DNA from 2 places in the Nocardioides thalensis genome. Region 2 is predicted to be linked to the other one. Evidence: riboswitches for the same ligand, from Rfam matches in the RefSeq annotation. Region 2 holds a riboswitch; the other holds the start of a gene.
What was found. A riboswitch is a leader RNA that binds a small molecule or an ion and turns the genes downstream of it on or off. The one in region 2 is predicted to bind cobalamin.

Region 1 (7,040 bases), 1.1 Mb from region 2:
CGAGCCCGACCGGCGACGCCGCCGGCGGGAAGCGCGACGGCAAGCCCGGCAAGGCGGACCGCAAGCGGGGCCGGGACAAGCAGACAGACGGCGCGGCGGCATCGCCGACCGACCCGAGCACACCGACGACCGACGTCGGCGAGCTGGTCGAGGGACCGCCCCCGGAGGCGACGGCCGACGAGGAGGGCTCGTCACTCCCGACGTGGATCGCGATCGGGCTGGCCGTGCTCGTGATCGGAGCCGCTGCCGCCGTACCGCTGATCCGGCGAAGGGCCGGCTGAGCAGCAGCGATGAGGAGACCGTGAGGATCCCGCGCGACCTCCACCCCGGCGCGTGGTGGTGCTGGGCCATCGGCCTCGCGGCCGGTGCGTCCAGCACGACCAACCCGCTGGTGCTGTCGCTGCTGATCGCGGTGGCCGCGGTGTGCGTCTACGCGTGCCGCGGCGACCAGCCGTGGTCCCGGTCCTTCCGGCTCTACCTGTGGCTGGCCGCGGTGGTCCTCGTCGTCCGGGTGCTGTTCCGGATCCTGCTCGGCGGCAACGACGCCGGGCACGTCCTGTTCACGATGCCGGAGATCCCGCTGCCCGACTGGGCGGCGGGGATCTCGCTGCTGGGACCGTTCAGCCGCGAGGAGCTGCTGGCCGCGATCTACGAGGGTCTTCGGCTGGGTGCGCTTCTGCTCGCGGTCGGCGCCGCCAACGCCCTGGCGAACCCCAAGCGGCTGATGAAGTCGCTGCCGCCCGCGCTCTACGAGATCGGCACCGCGATGGTCGTCGCGATCACGGTGCTCCCGCAGCTCGCCGACAGCGCCCGTCGCGTGCGGGCCGCGCAGCAGCTGCGCGGCGGCCCGGGCGGGCGGTTCGCGCGGGTGCGCGGGCTGCGGCGGCTGCTGGTGCCGGTGCTGGAGGACGCGCTCGAGCGGTCGATGGCGCTCGCAGCGGGCATGGACACCCGCGGCTACGGCCGGACGGGTGACGTCAGCCGCGCGCAGCGACGGGGGACCGGCGCGCTGATGGTCGCGGGCCTTCTCGGCATCTGCGTCGGCACCTACGCCTTCCTCGACTCCAGCGCGCCGCGGCTCCTGGCCGGGCCGATGCTCGCGCTCGGGTCGCTGCTCGCGGTGCTCGGGTTCGTGGTCGCGGGCCGGCGGGTGCGCCGTACCCGCTATCGAGCGGATCGCTGGCGGCTCCCCGAGGTCGTCGTTGCGATCTCCGGCGTGCTCGTCGGGGTCGGGCTGTGGGCCGTGCAGCGGTGGGAGTACGCCGTCGCGCACCCCGGCGTGCAGGACGTGCCCGAGGTGAGCCTGCTCGCCGTCGCCTCCGTGCTCTGCGGTGTGGTGCCGGTCTGGGTGGCCCCGCCGCCGTTGACCGTGCGGAGCCGCGAGCGGCTGGTGGTGGCCGCGTGAGCCCGCTGCTGGAGCTGCGCTCCGTCACGTTCGAGTACGGCGCCGGGCCCGATGCGCGGCGGGTCCTCGACGTGGTGGACCTGGCCGTCGACCCCGGCGAGCTCGTGGTCCTCGCCGGGCCGACCGGCGTCGGCAAGTCGACGCTGCTCGGTGTGGTCGCGGGACTGGTGCCGGCGTTCAGCGGCGGCACGCTCCGCGGCGAGGTGCTGATCGACGGCAGCTCCGTGATCGACCAGCCGGCGCGGGACCGTGCACACACCGTGGGCTACGTCGGTCAGAACCCGGCAGCGTGGTTCGTCACCGACACGGCCGAAGAGGAGCTCGCCTTCGGGATGGAGCAGCTGGGGCTGCCGCCCGCGACGATGCGCCGGCGCGTGGAGGAGACGCTGGACCTGCTCGGCATCGCCGACCTGCGGCACCGCGACCTGCGGACCCTCTCCGGAGGCCAGCAACAGCGGGTCGCGATCGGTGCCGTGCTCACGACGCACCCCCGTCTGCTCGTGCTCGACGAGCCGACGTCGGCGCTCGACCCGACCGCCGCCGAGGACGTGCTCGCGACGATCACCCGGCTCGTCCACGACCTCGACGTGAGCGTGCTGCTGGCCGAGCACCGCCTTGAGCGGGTGGTGCCGTTCGCCGACCGGATGGCGCTGCTGGAGGCCGGCGGGAAGCTGCGGGTCGGCGAGCCGGCGACGGTGCTCGCTGACGCGCCGATCGCGCCGCCGATCGTGGAGCTGGGGAGGGTGGCGGGGTGGGAGCCGCTGCCTCTGACGGTGAGGGAGGCTCGGCGGTGGGCGCGGGGGTGGGAGCTGGAGACGCCGACGCCGGCGGAGTCGGCGAGTCCCGGGGTGACTTCCCGGCTTGCTCGCTCCGCCGCGCTACGGCGCTCTGGGGTTGCGGTTGACGCGGGTAGGGGCGCCGGCGCGTCGTCGCGAAATCGCCGGGAAGTCACCCCGCGCCTCGCCGACTCCGCCGGTGCCCACGTCGGGCCTGTGGTCGAGGCGCGCGGGGTGGTGGTGATGCATGGGCGGGTGCCTGCGCTGCGGGAGGTGGACGTGGCGTTGGAGGCGGGGACGGTGACGGCGCTGATGGGGCGCAACGGGTCGGGGAAGTCGACGCTGTTGTGGACGCTCCAGGGGCGGCTGGGCGCCACGTCGGGCGTGGTGCGCGTGGACGGGTCCGACCCGCACGCGGCGCGGCCGGAGGAGCGGCGGCGCCGTACGGGGATGGTGCCGCAGAGCCCGGCCGACCTGCTCTACCTCGAGACCGTGGCCGAGGAGTGCGAGGCGGCGGACGCGTCGACCGGCGCGGACGCCGGCACGTGTGCGGGACTGCTCAAGCGGCTCGCGCCCGGCATCGAACCGGACACCCACCCGCGCGACCTGTCGGAGGGACAGCGGCTCGCCCTGGCGGTGTCGATCGTGCTCACCGCGCGGCCGCCCGTGCTGCTGCTCGACGAGCCGACGCGCGGCCTGGACTACACCGCGAAGGCCGCGCTGGCCGACATCCTGCGTGACCTGGCGACCGACCCGGAGGGGGAGCGCGCGGTGCTCGTCGCCACCCACGACGTCGAGTTCGTCGCCCACGTGGCCGACCGCGTCGTCGTACTCGCCGAGGGTGAGGTCGTCTCGGCCGGGCCGGTGCGCGAGGTGGTGGCGGAGTCACCGGCGTTCGCGCCGCAGGTGACGAAGGTGCTCGGCGCGCCGTGGCTCCACGTCGACGAGGTCGCGGCGGCGCTCGCCGACCGTGACGGCTCGGAGTGCCAACCGTGACGGTTCGTGCGACCAACCCTGCCGGTTCGGCGGGCGGGCAGGTGGCGGTGGCGGTGGGGCTGCGGTCGACGGTGGTGCTGGCGCTCGCGTCGGTGATCGGGCTGATCATGCTCGGGTGGCCGCTGGTGCTCGAGCCGGGGAGCGGGGACCGGGTGGACCCGCCGTTCCTGTTCCTGGCGCTGCTGCCGGTCATCCTCGCGGTGGTGCTCGCCGAGCTCAGCGAGGGCGGCATGGACGCGCGGGTGCTGGCGATCCTCGGCGTGCTCAGCGCGATCAACGCCGTGCTGCGCGGCGTCAGCGCGGGCACCAGCGGGATCGAGCTCGTGTTCTTCCTGCTGATCCTCGGCGGCCGGGTGTTCGGGCCGGGGTTCGGCTTCGTGCTCGGCTGCACGTCGCTCTTCGCCTCGGCGCTGCTCACGGCCGGCGTCGGGCCGTGGCTGCCGTTCCAGATGCTCGTCGCCGGCTGGGTCGGCATGGGTGCGGGGCTCCTACCGCGTCGGGTCGGCGGCCGCGCCGAGATCGTCCTGCTGGTCGTGTACGGCGTGCTCGCGGCCTACGTCTACGGCCTGCTCATGAACCTGTGGGGCTGGCCCTTCATCGTCGGCATCCAGGTGCCCGGACAGGACTCCACCGAGCTGTCCTACGTGCCCGGCGCCCCGCTGCTCGAGAACCTGCACCGGTTCCTGCTCTACACGCTCCTGACGTCGACCGGCGGGTGGGACACCGGCCGGGCGATCACCAACGCGCTGGCCATCGCGCTCCTCGGTCCGGCGGTGCTGACGACGCTCCGGCGTTCCGCCAGGCGGGCCCGTGTCGAGCGCACCTGACGTCGAGCGGTACGGTGCGGCGACAAATCAATCACGCCCGTGGTGGGAGAAGCCGGTCCAAGTCCGGCGCTGACCCGCAACCGTAGGCCGTCCTCCCGAGGGAGAGCGGCGAGCCGGACCGCCTGCCGCGGGCGTCCTGAACCAGACGCTGTCGCGGAAAGCAGCGGGTGGGGCACCCGACCGGGTTCGCCGTTCCCGCTGAGCAGCGGGAAGGAAACCATGTCCACGCATTCGCATCGCCGGGCCGGCACCGCCGCCCTCGCGTCCCTGCTCCTCGCGGGGGTCCTGTCGGCCTGCGGTCAGGAGTCGGAGGCCGACGCCGGGGACGGCGCCTCGTCCGCCGGGGACGACGCGTTCCCGGTCTCCGTCCTCTCGGGCACCGAGGCGGACGGCGAGGAGATCACCATCGAGGAGCAGCCCGACTCGATCGTCTCCCTCAGCCCCACCGCGACGGAGATGCTGTGGGAGCTCGGCGCGGGCGACCAGGTCGTCGCGGTCGACGACCAGTCCGACTACCCGGAGGGCGTGCCGGTCACGAAGCTGTCCGGCTACGAGCCCAACGTCGAGGCGATCCTCGGCTACGAGCCGGACCTGGTGGTCACGTCGGGCGACTCCGGTGACCTCGTCGCGGGCCTCGAGCGGGTCAGCGTGCCGACGCTGGTGCTGCCCGCGGCCACCACGCTCGACGAGATGTACGGCCAGTTCGAGCGGCTCGGCGCCGCCACCGGTCACCCCGACGAGGCGGACGAGCTGACCACTGAGGTGAAGGAGGGCCTGGAGGCGGCGGTCGCGGACGCGCCCGACGCGGCCGGGACTACCTACTACCACGAGCTCGACCCCAGCCTCTACAGCGTCACCAGCGACACGTTCATCGGCCAGATCTACGGCCTGTTCGGCCTCGAGAGCATCGGCGACGAGGCGAAGGGCGGCGACGACTACCCGCAGCTCTCCGAGGAGTTCGTCGTGTCCGAGGACCCCGACCTCATCTTCCTCGCCGACAGCGAGTGCTGCGGCGTGACGCCCGAGCAGGTCGCCGACCGGGGCGGCTGGGACTCGATGGAGGCCGTCGAGGAGGACCGGATCTTCCCGGTCAACGAGGACGTGGCCAGCCGCTGGGGACCGCGCGTGGTCGAGTTCGCCGAGTCGATCGCCGCGACGCTCGCCGAGCAGCCGGCCGACGCGGGCTGAGCGGACGGGAGTCGGAGCGGACGATGGCCGGGGAGATGGTGGCGGCGCGGCCGGAGACCCGGCGTGCCCGGGCGATCCGGTGGTACGCCACGCGTCCCTCGGCCCGCCTGCTCAAGCTGGTGCTCGGGCTCGCCGTGGTGGTCGTCGCAGTGCTGGTGTCGTCGCTCGTCGGGCCCGCCGGACTGCACGTCCGCGGCGTGCTCCTCGAGCTCGTCGACGCGCTGCCGCTGGTGCGCGCCGACTCCGGTCTCAGCGAGATGCAGCAGGCGATCCTCTGGGAGATCCGGCTGCCGCGCGTGGTCCTCGCGGTGCTCGTCGGCGCCACGCTGGCGCTGGCGGGCACCGCGTACCAGGGCGTGTTCCGCAACCCGCTCGCCGACCCCTACCTGCTCGGCGTCTCCAGCGGCGCCGGACTCGGCGCGACGCTCGGCATCGTCGCCGGCGGCGCGATCGGTCCGGTGGGCGTGCCACCGCTCGCGTTCGCCGGCGGCGTGCTGGGGGTCGCGGCGACGTACCTGCTGGGCACCTCGGTCGGCGGCCGCGGCGGCACGGTCGTGATCGTGCTGGCGGGCGTCGCCGTCTCCGCATTCTTCAACGCCGTGCAGAACTTCATCCAGCAGCGGTACGACGACTCGCTGATGGCCGTCTACTCCTGGATGCTCGGCCGACTGTCCACCGACGGCTGGGCCGAGGTGGTGGTCGCGCTGCCCTACGTGGTGGTCTCCTGCGCGGTGATCCTCGTGCACCGCCGCACCCTGGACGTGATGGCCGTCGGCGACGTCGAGGCGGCCAGCCTCGGCGTCAACCCCGGCCGGGTGCGGCTGGTGCTGATCCTCGCCGCGACCCTGGGCACCGCGGCCGCGGTGAGCGTCAGCGGGCTGATCGGCTTCGTCGGCATCGTCGTCCCGCACGCCGTGCGGCTGCTGTTCGGCGCCGCCCACCACACGCTGCTGCCGCTGGCGATGATGTACGGCGCCGCGTTCCTCGTGCTCGCCGACGTCGTTGCCCGCTCCGCCCTGCAACCGGCCGAGGTGCCGATCGGCGTGGTCACCGCCGTCGTCGGCGCGCCGTTCTTCCTCGTCGTGCTGCGCCGGCACCGGGGTGCGGCATGAGCGGCAGGGTCGAGCCCGTGATCTCCTGCCGCGGCGTCAGCGTGACGCGCGGCGGAGCCGAGGTCGTGGCGGGGGTCGACCTCGCGGTCGAGCCCGGCGACTGGGTCGCGGTCGTGGGCCCCAACGGCGCGGGCAAGACGTCGCTCCTCCTTGCCGTGGCCGGCCTGCTCCGGGCGACCGGCGAGATCACCGTGGGTGGGCTCGACCCCGCCCACGCGCACCGCCGCGAGATGGCCCGGACGGTGGCGCTGATGCCGCAACGGCCCGTCGTGCCGGAAGGCATCTCGGTGCGCGAGCTCGTCGCGCTCGGCCGCACGCCGCGCCGTGGCCGGTTCGGCTCCGAGAGCCTAGGCGACCGCGAGGCGGTCGACCGCACCCTGCACCGGCTCGAGCTGGAGGAACTTGCCGACCGCCCGGCGACGGCCGTGTCCGGCGGCGAGCTCCAGCGGGTGGTCCTCGGCCGGGCGCTCGTGCAAGAGCCGCGGGTGCTGCTGCTCGACGAGCCCACCAGTGCCCTGGACATCGGTCACCAGCAGAGCGTTCTCGATCTGGTCAACCGGTTGCGACTCGCCGACGGCCTCACGGTCGTCGCGGCGATGCACGACCTGACGCTGGCCGGCCACTACGGCCGGCGGATCCTGCTGATGCACCGCGGCCGCGTGGTCGCGGACGGTGCACCCGAGGAGGTGCTGGAGCCCGCCCGTCTCGCCGAGGTGTACGGCGCTCGCGTGGAGGT
Region 2 (7,040 bases):
GGGGTGTCGTAGGTCGCCTCGACGCCGGTCGTGCCCGTGGCGTAGTCGAGGTGGGCGAGGTTGCGGACCGTCGTCCCGCCCGCGGCGTCGTCGAGCGTGACGCGGAACGAGTACGACGTCGAGGAGCCGACCGGGATCGTGCCTCCGGACGTGGCGGTCGCGCCCGTCCCGAGCCGGACCCGGACCGTTCGTCCGTCGAGCTCCCCGCGGTCGTCACCGGCGCCGTCGGTCAGGGGCCCGGCACCCGGGCCGCTCAGGATCCGGAGCGAGCCGGGGACGTACGTCGTGTTGGCGGGAAGCGGGTCCTCCGACACCGAGCGGACCGCGGGGTCCTGCCCGGTGTTGGCGTAGTTGAGCGTGTACTCGAGGGTGTCGCCCGGACGGGCCGGGTCGTTGCCGCTGAGGTTGACGACCGACTTCGACGACGTCGTGAAGTCGGGGGCGTAGAGGTTGATGGCGAGGCCGACGACCCCGGGGAAGTAGACGTCGCCGCTGCTCCCGAACGTGAAGGTCGCGCTGGTGGCGCCGTTGGGGATCGCCCCGGACGCACCGAGGTTCTTGATGTCGTAGCCGAGCATGTTGCGGTCGGCGGGCGACCGCGTGGTGACCGACGTGCCGTAGAGGTCGTTGGTGCCGTTGAAGAAGTTCGAGCCCGGTGAGATGCCGTCGGCCAGCTGGGTGTTGTTGAGCCGGGCGAAGTCACCGCTGGTCGACAGGTCGCCCTCGTAGGCCACCATCGACAGCTGCGTGTCGACGGGGCCCGACAGCGGCGCCGTGAAGCCGCTGACCGTCACCGTCTCCGGGGTGCCCGAGCCGACCGCGCTGAAGCCGTCGAAGATCGTCAGGTTGCGCAGCGGCAGCCCGGGGGCCGAGTAGGCGACGGTGATCGACCAGCCGGCGTAGCGGTCCTGGCCGGTGCCGGCGACCACGTTGGCTCCCCAGTAGGTGCCGTTGCCGGCGGCCCTGACCAGGGAGGTGACGTCGGCGAACTCCTGGTAGGCGTTGCTGCTGGCGGTGTTGGGCCCGAACTCCTCCTGCGAGGTGATGGTCTGGTAGCCGCCGCCCGGCACCCGGAACTGCATCTGCGTGCGGGTGCCGGTGCCGGCCGTCCCGCCGGAGCCGGCCGAGAGGCGTGCGCCCCAGTAGAGACCGGCCCACAGCACCGTTGCGCCGGCGGGCAGGTCGAGGGCGGACGACGAGGAGTTGAACGTCGACCCGACGTTGTCGGCGTCGAGGTTGACCATGTTGAACGAGTTGTTGTTGACCGGGGACCCGGCCCGCGCGTTGGCGCAGGTGATGTTGCTCCCGACCGAGCCCGGCGGGCAGGTCAGCAGGTTGTTGCCGATCGAGACGATCGCGCCGTTGGCGTTGGTCGAGAACACCTGCGAGAACGGCGTCTCGTTGGCGACCGGCTCGAGCGAGTCGGGCACGGGCGTCGAGGGGAGTCCGGCCAGGTAGAGGGCGGTAACGAGGAACAGCAGTGCCGTTCGGCGGACGAGTCCCGAGGTCGTCCAACGCTTGCGATGCCTCATCGGCCACCTTCCCGAGTCACCGCACCCCCTGCGCGGTGGTCGTTACTCTAAGGCAGCCGGAGGGTGCTCGCCGCTCAGGCGCGTCCCGTCGGGGACAGCACCTCGATCCGCGGCCCCTTCGCCGGGTCCGGGCGCGGGTCGTAGTCGGGGGTGGCGACGTACGGCCGCCAGGCGAGGAGCTCGCCGAGGTGGCGGCGGACCGACGGCAGCACCTCGGTGACGGTGACGTCGCGGCCGAGCTCGCGCGACAGCGACGTGACGCCGGCGTCGTCGATGCCGCACGGGACGAACCGGTCGTACCACGCGAGGTCGACGTCGCAGTTGAGCGAGAACCCGTGCATGGTGACGCCGCCGCGGACCCGGATGCCGAGCGCTGCGATCTTGCGCTCGGGGCCGCGGTCGTCGGCCCGGAGCCAGACGCCGCTGCGGCCGGGCACCCGCGCGGTGGTGACTCCGAGGTCGGCGCAGACGCCGATCAGCGCCTCCTCGACCCGGCGCACGTAGTCGACGACCTTGACGTGGTCGGGCAGCCGCACGATCGGGTAGCCGACGAGCTGGCCCGGACCGTGGAAGGTGATCTTGCCGCCGCGGTCGGTCTCGACCACGGCCGCGCCGCCCGGGTCGGCGGGGTAGAAGTGCGGCTCGGTGCGCTTGCCGGCGGTGAAGACCGGGGGGTGCTCGAGCAGGAGGACCGTGTCGCCGGTGGTGCCCTCGCGGACCGCCGCGTGCAGCTCGCGCTGGAGGTCCCACGCCACCAGGTAGTCGATCGCGTCGGCGCCCAGGCCGACCTCCCGGAACACGAGGTCGCTCACGTCCGGAAGCGTACTCCGGGCCTGTGGATGACCGGATGCGGACGCCGTCGATCCGGGCGAGGCTGGGCGCATGGAGGATCGGGCCTCCCGGCGGACCGTCGCCGTCACTGCCGTGGTGCTGGTGGCGGTGGCCGCGCTGCTCGCGGTGGCGCTGACCGGCGGCACCACGCGCGATCCCGGGCACGGCGGGGCGAGCAGCGGGACGACGCCGCTGCGGGTGCCGCGCGACGTGACCCCGTCGGCCGCCCTCGCGTCGCTCACGGTGCTCCGCGACTGGGACCGTCGGCGCGCCGCTGCGTGGCGTGACGGCGACCCTGCCCGGCTGGGCGCGCTCTACGTGCCCGGCTCGGCGGCCGGTGCGCACGACGTCGCCATGCTCGAGCGCTGGGTCCGCCGTGGGCTGCGGGTGCGGGGGATGGCGATGCAGGTGCTGTCGGTCGACCTGCGGGTCCGCACCGATCGCCGGATCGTGCTCGAGGTGACCGACCGGCTCGCCGGCCCGGTCGCGGTCGGCCGGGGCCGACGGTGGCCGCTGCCGCGTGACGGGGTGAGCGTGCGGAGGCTGGAGTTCCGCCGTACGGCGGGCCGTTGGCTGCTCGCCGCGGTCCAGGCACAGCCTGGATCCACCGATTCCCCGCCACTGCGCGACCCCATCCGGGCGCGCTGGCTGCGTTGCCGCCGCTCGACGTGCACCCAGCATGCCTTCGCGACGGTCGCCTTGCCATCGCACCCGTCTGGGGCCGCTCGCTACGCGGCGAATCGGTGGATCCAGGCTCAGGCCGCGTCGAGCCCCGAAGCGACCACGTCGGCGACCGTCGGGTCGGCGAACTCGTAGCCCCAGCCGAGCAGCGCGGCCGGACGCACGCGCATCGACCCGAGCACGTCGGGAGCGACCCGTCCGGCAGCGAGCCGCACGAGCGGGGCAGGCGCGGGCAGGAGAGCCGGGCGGCGCACGGCGTCGGCGAGCGCGGCGGTGAACTCGGCGTTGGTCGCCGGCTCGGCGCACGACAGGTTGACGGGCCCCGTCGCGGTCGGGTGCTCGAGGAGGAACGCCACCGCCCCGACCCAGTCGCGCAGCGAGATCATCGGCATCCACTGCCGGCCCGCGCCGATCCGGCCACCGAGGCCCGCCTTGAACTGCAGCGCCTGCTGCTTGAGCGGAGCGCTGCGCCGGTCCTGCACCGGCGCGGTCCGCAGGAAGCACACCCGGGCGCCGGCGTCGACCGCCGGCGCCGCCGCTGCCTGCCAGTCGCGGCACACGCCGGTCATGAACGAGTGGCCGCGGCTGTCGGCGGACTCGGTGAGCTCGGCGTCGCCGTGGTCGCCGTACCACCCGACCGCGTTGCCGGCCAGGAACGCCGGCGGCCGCGCGGACGCCGCGATCGTGGCGGCCAGCAGGCCGGTGGTCGACACCCGGCTCTCTCGCAGCTCGCGCGCCCAGCGCGACGAGTGCGGGTTGCCGAGGGTGGGGGAGCCGGCGAGGTTGACGACGACGTCGGCCCCGGCCACGACGGTCGGGTCGACGACACCCGCGGTGGGGTCCCACGACGACTCCGAGACCGTCCGCGCCGGCCGGCGCACGAGCGCGGTGACCCGGTGCCCACGGCGCTCGAGCTCGGTGCGCAGGTGCGTGCCGAGGAACCCCGAGGACCCGGCCAGGACGACCGACAGCGACGACATGGCCCCACTCTGCCACCGCCGACCCAGCCGACACGCCGACCCAAGATCTGGTCCCCGATGTCGGCGGTCGTTCTACATATGGTGGTCGACGCAGCTGGTTCGACCGTCATCCCGGCAGGGCGGGCGGTCGTCGCAAGAGGGAACCCGGTGAGAGTCCGGGACTGCCCCGCAGCGGTGAGTGGGAACGGAAGCCGTCAACGGCACTGGGTCCGAGGACCTGGGAAGCGACGGCCGGTAGGTGTCTGCATGCAGGCGTGCCCGCGAGTCCGAAGACCTGCCAGCGCGTCACGCCCGCCGGGCGTGGCGGTCCGAGGCCTCGCGGGAAGGCCGACGGCTGGTACGGCGACCGCGCCTGCGGCGTCGTACGACCGTCCCTCCTCGCGTCCCCGGACCTTCCAGGACCGATCTCGCGAGGAGAGAGAAATGACGGTCACCCTTTCGCCGGGCTCTGCCACCGGCAGCACCCGCACCACGATGACGGTGCGCAAGCGCAACGGCGACACCGAGCACGTCGACGTCACGAAGATCGTGCGTGCCGTCGACCGGGTCGCGGCCGACCTGCCCGACGTCGACCCCATGCGGGTCGCGACCCGGACGATCAGCGGGCTGTACGACGGCGCGACCACCGCCGAGCTCGACCGGCTGTCGATCCAGACCGCCGCCGAGATGATCGGCGAGGAGCCGGAGTACTCCCGGCTCGCCGCGCGGCTGCTCGCCGGCTACATCGACAAGGAGGTGCGCAACCAGGGCATCGCGTCGTTCAGCCAGGCGATCGCGCTCGGGCACGCGGAGGGCCTCATCGGCGACGACACCGCCCGGTTCGTCAAGGACAACGCCCGCAAGCTCGACTTCGCCGTCGACGCCGAGCTCGCCGACGGCGCCGACCGCCGGTTCGAGTACTTCGGGCTGCGCACCGTCTACGACCGCTACCTGCTGCGGCACCCCACGAGCCGGCAGGTCGTCGAGACGCCGCAGTACTTCCTGCTCCGCGTCGCCTGCGGCCTCGCCCGTACGCCGGGGGAGGCGATCGGGTTCTACCGGCTGATGGCGTCGCTCGCCTACCTGCCGTCGAGCCCGACGCTGTTCAATTCCGGCACGCGCCACACGCAGATGTCGTCGTGCTACCTGGTGGACAGCCCGCGCGACGACCTCGACTCGATCTACTCCCGCTACGCGCAGGTCGCGAAGCTGTCGAAGTTCGCCGGCGGCATCGGCCTGTCCTTCTCGCGGGTGCGCTCGCGCGGCGCGCTGATCCGCGGGACCAACGGCCAGTCCAACGGGATCGTGCCGTTCCTCCGCACGCTCGACGCGTCGGTGGCCGCGGTCAACCAGGGCGGTCGACGCAAGGGCGCGGCCTGCGTCTACCTGGAGCCGTGGCACCCCGACGTCGAGGAGTTCCTCGAGCTGCGCGACAACACGGGGGAGGACGCGCGCCGTACCCACAACCTCAACCTGGCGCACTGGATCCCCGACGAGTTCATGCGGCGGGTCGAGGCCGACGAGGAGTGGTCGCTGATCGACCCCGACCAGGCGCCCGAGCTGCCGGACCTGTGGGGCGAGGCGTTCGACGAGGCCTACCGCCGGGCGGAGGCGGACGGCCGCGTCGTGCGGACCGTGCGGGCGCGCGACCTGTACGGCCGGATGATGCGGACCCTCGCCCAGACCGGCAACGGGTGGATGACGTTCAAGGACGCGAGCAACCGCACCTGCAACCAGACCGGCGACGAGGCGGGGACCGGCCGGCCGGTCGTGCACCTGTCGAACCTGTGCACCGAGATCATCGAGGTCTCCTCCGACACCGAGACCGCGGTCTGCAACCTCGGGTCGGTGAACCTCGCCCGGCACCTGACGGCGGACGGCATCGACTGGGACAAGCTGCGGGAGACGGTGCGGACGGCGCTGCCGCTGCTCGACCGGGTCGTCGACGTGAACTTCTACCCGAGTGCCGAGGCCGCCGCGTCCAACCCGCGGTGGCGTCCGGTCGGACTCGGCGTGATGGGCCTCCAGGACGTCTTCTTCGCGCTCGGGCTGGCGTTCGACAGCGAGGAGGCGCGGGAGCTCTCCACGCGCATCGCCGAGGAGATCTACCTGACGGCGCTCGAGGTGTCGTGCGCCCTCGCCGAGGAGCACGGCCCGCACCCGGCGTACGACGGGACGCGCGCCGCCGCCGGGCAGCTGCAGCCCGACCTGTGGGGTGTCACGCCCACCCAGGCCGAGCGCTGGGCGGCCCTGCGCGAGCGGGTCGCCGAGCACGGGCTGCGCAACTCGCTGCTCATCGCGATCGCGCCGACCGCGACGATCGCCTCGATCGCCGGCTGCTACGAGTGCATCGAGCCGCAGGTCTCCAACCTGTTCAAGCGCGAGACGCTGTCGGGGGAGTTCCTCCAGGTCAACGGCGCGCTGGTCCGCGAGCTCAAGGCGCGCGGTCTCTGGACGCCGGAGGTGCGCGAGGAGATCAAGCGCGCCGAGGGCTCGGTGCAGGGCATCGCCGCCCTGCCCGAGGACGTACGGCGCGTCTTCCGCACGGCGTGGGAGCTGCCCCAGCGGGCGCTCATCGACCTCGCGGCCGCGCGGGCGCCGTACATCGACCAGAGCCAGTCGCTCAACCTGTTCGTGGCCGGGCCGTCGATCGGGAAGCTCTCGTCGATGTACCTGCACGCCTGGAAGGTCGGGCTCAAGACGACCTACTACCTGCGGTCGCGGCCGGCGACCCGGATCCAGCAGGCGACCGTCTCCGTCGCCCAGCCCACCACCCTCAGCACCACCCTGCCCGTGAGCGACGCCGTCGCGTGCTCGCTCGAGAACCCCGAGACCTGCGAGGCCTGCGAATGAACACCACCAGCGACCGGATGCTGCTCGACCCCGGCATGAACCTGACCCTGCGCCCGATGCGCTACCCGCACTTCTACGACCGCTACCGCGACGCCATCAAGAACACCTGGACGGTCGAGGAGGTGGACCTCCACTCCGACCTGACGGACCTCGCGCGGCTGACCGATGCCGAGCGACACCTGGT

Region 1: it holds a riboswitch for cobalamin, as region 2 does, so the genes downstream of both, HNR19_RS06700 (ABC transporter substrate-binding protein) here and HNR19_RS12180 (ribonucleoside-diphosphate reductase subunit alpha) in region 2, are expected to answer to the same signal.

Annotation. Positions count from the first base shown of each region.
Region 1 is NZ_JACCFP010000001.1:1,350,618-1,357,657, forward strand. It holds gene HNR19_RS06680 (hypothetical protein) at 1-281, shown strand, start outside; gene HNR19_RS06685 (energy-coupling factor transporter transmembrane component T) at 302-1,405, shown strand; gene HNR19_RS06690 (ABC transporter ATP-binding protein) at 1,411-3,177, shown strand; gene HNR19_RS06695 (ECF transporter S component) at 3,165-4,004, shown strand; cobalamin riboswitch at 4,028-4,148, shown strand; gene HNR19_RS06700 (ABC transporter substrate-binding protein) at 4,224-5,192, shown strand; gene HNR19_RS06705 (FecCD family ABC transporter permease) at 5,216-6,304, shown strand; gene HNR19_RS06710 (ABC transporter ATP-binding protein) at 6,301-7,040, shown strand, end outside.
Region 2 is NZ_JACCFP010000001.1:2,482,370-2,489,409, reverse strand. It holds gene HNR19_RS12200 (SpaA isopeptide-forming pilin-related protein) at 1-1,532, opposite strand, end outside; gene lipB (lipoyl(octanoyl) transferase LipB) at 1,607-2,344, opposite strand; gene HNR19_RS12190 (hypothetical protein) at 2,415-3,179, shown strand; gene HNR19_RS12185 (TIGR01777 family oxidoreductase) at 3,119-4,024, opposite strand; cobalamin riboswitch at 4,103-4,319, shown strand; gene HNR19_RS12180 (ribonucleoside-diphosphate reductase subunit alpha) at 4,448-6,856, shown strand; gene HNR19_RS12175 (ribonucleotide-diphosphate reductase subunit beta) at 6,853-7,040, shown strand, end outside.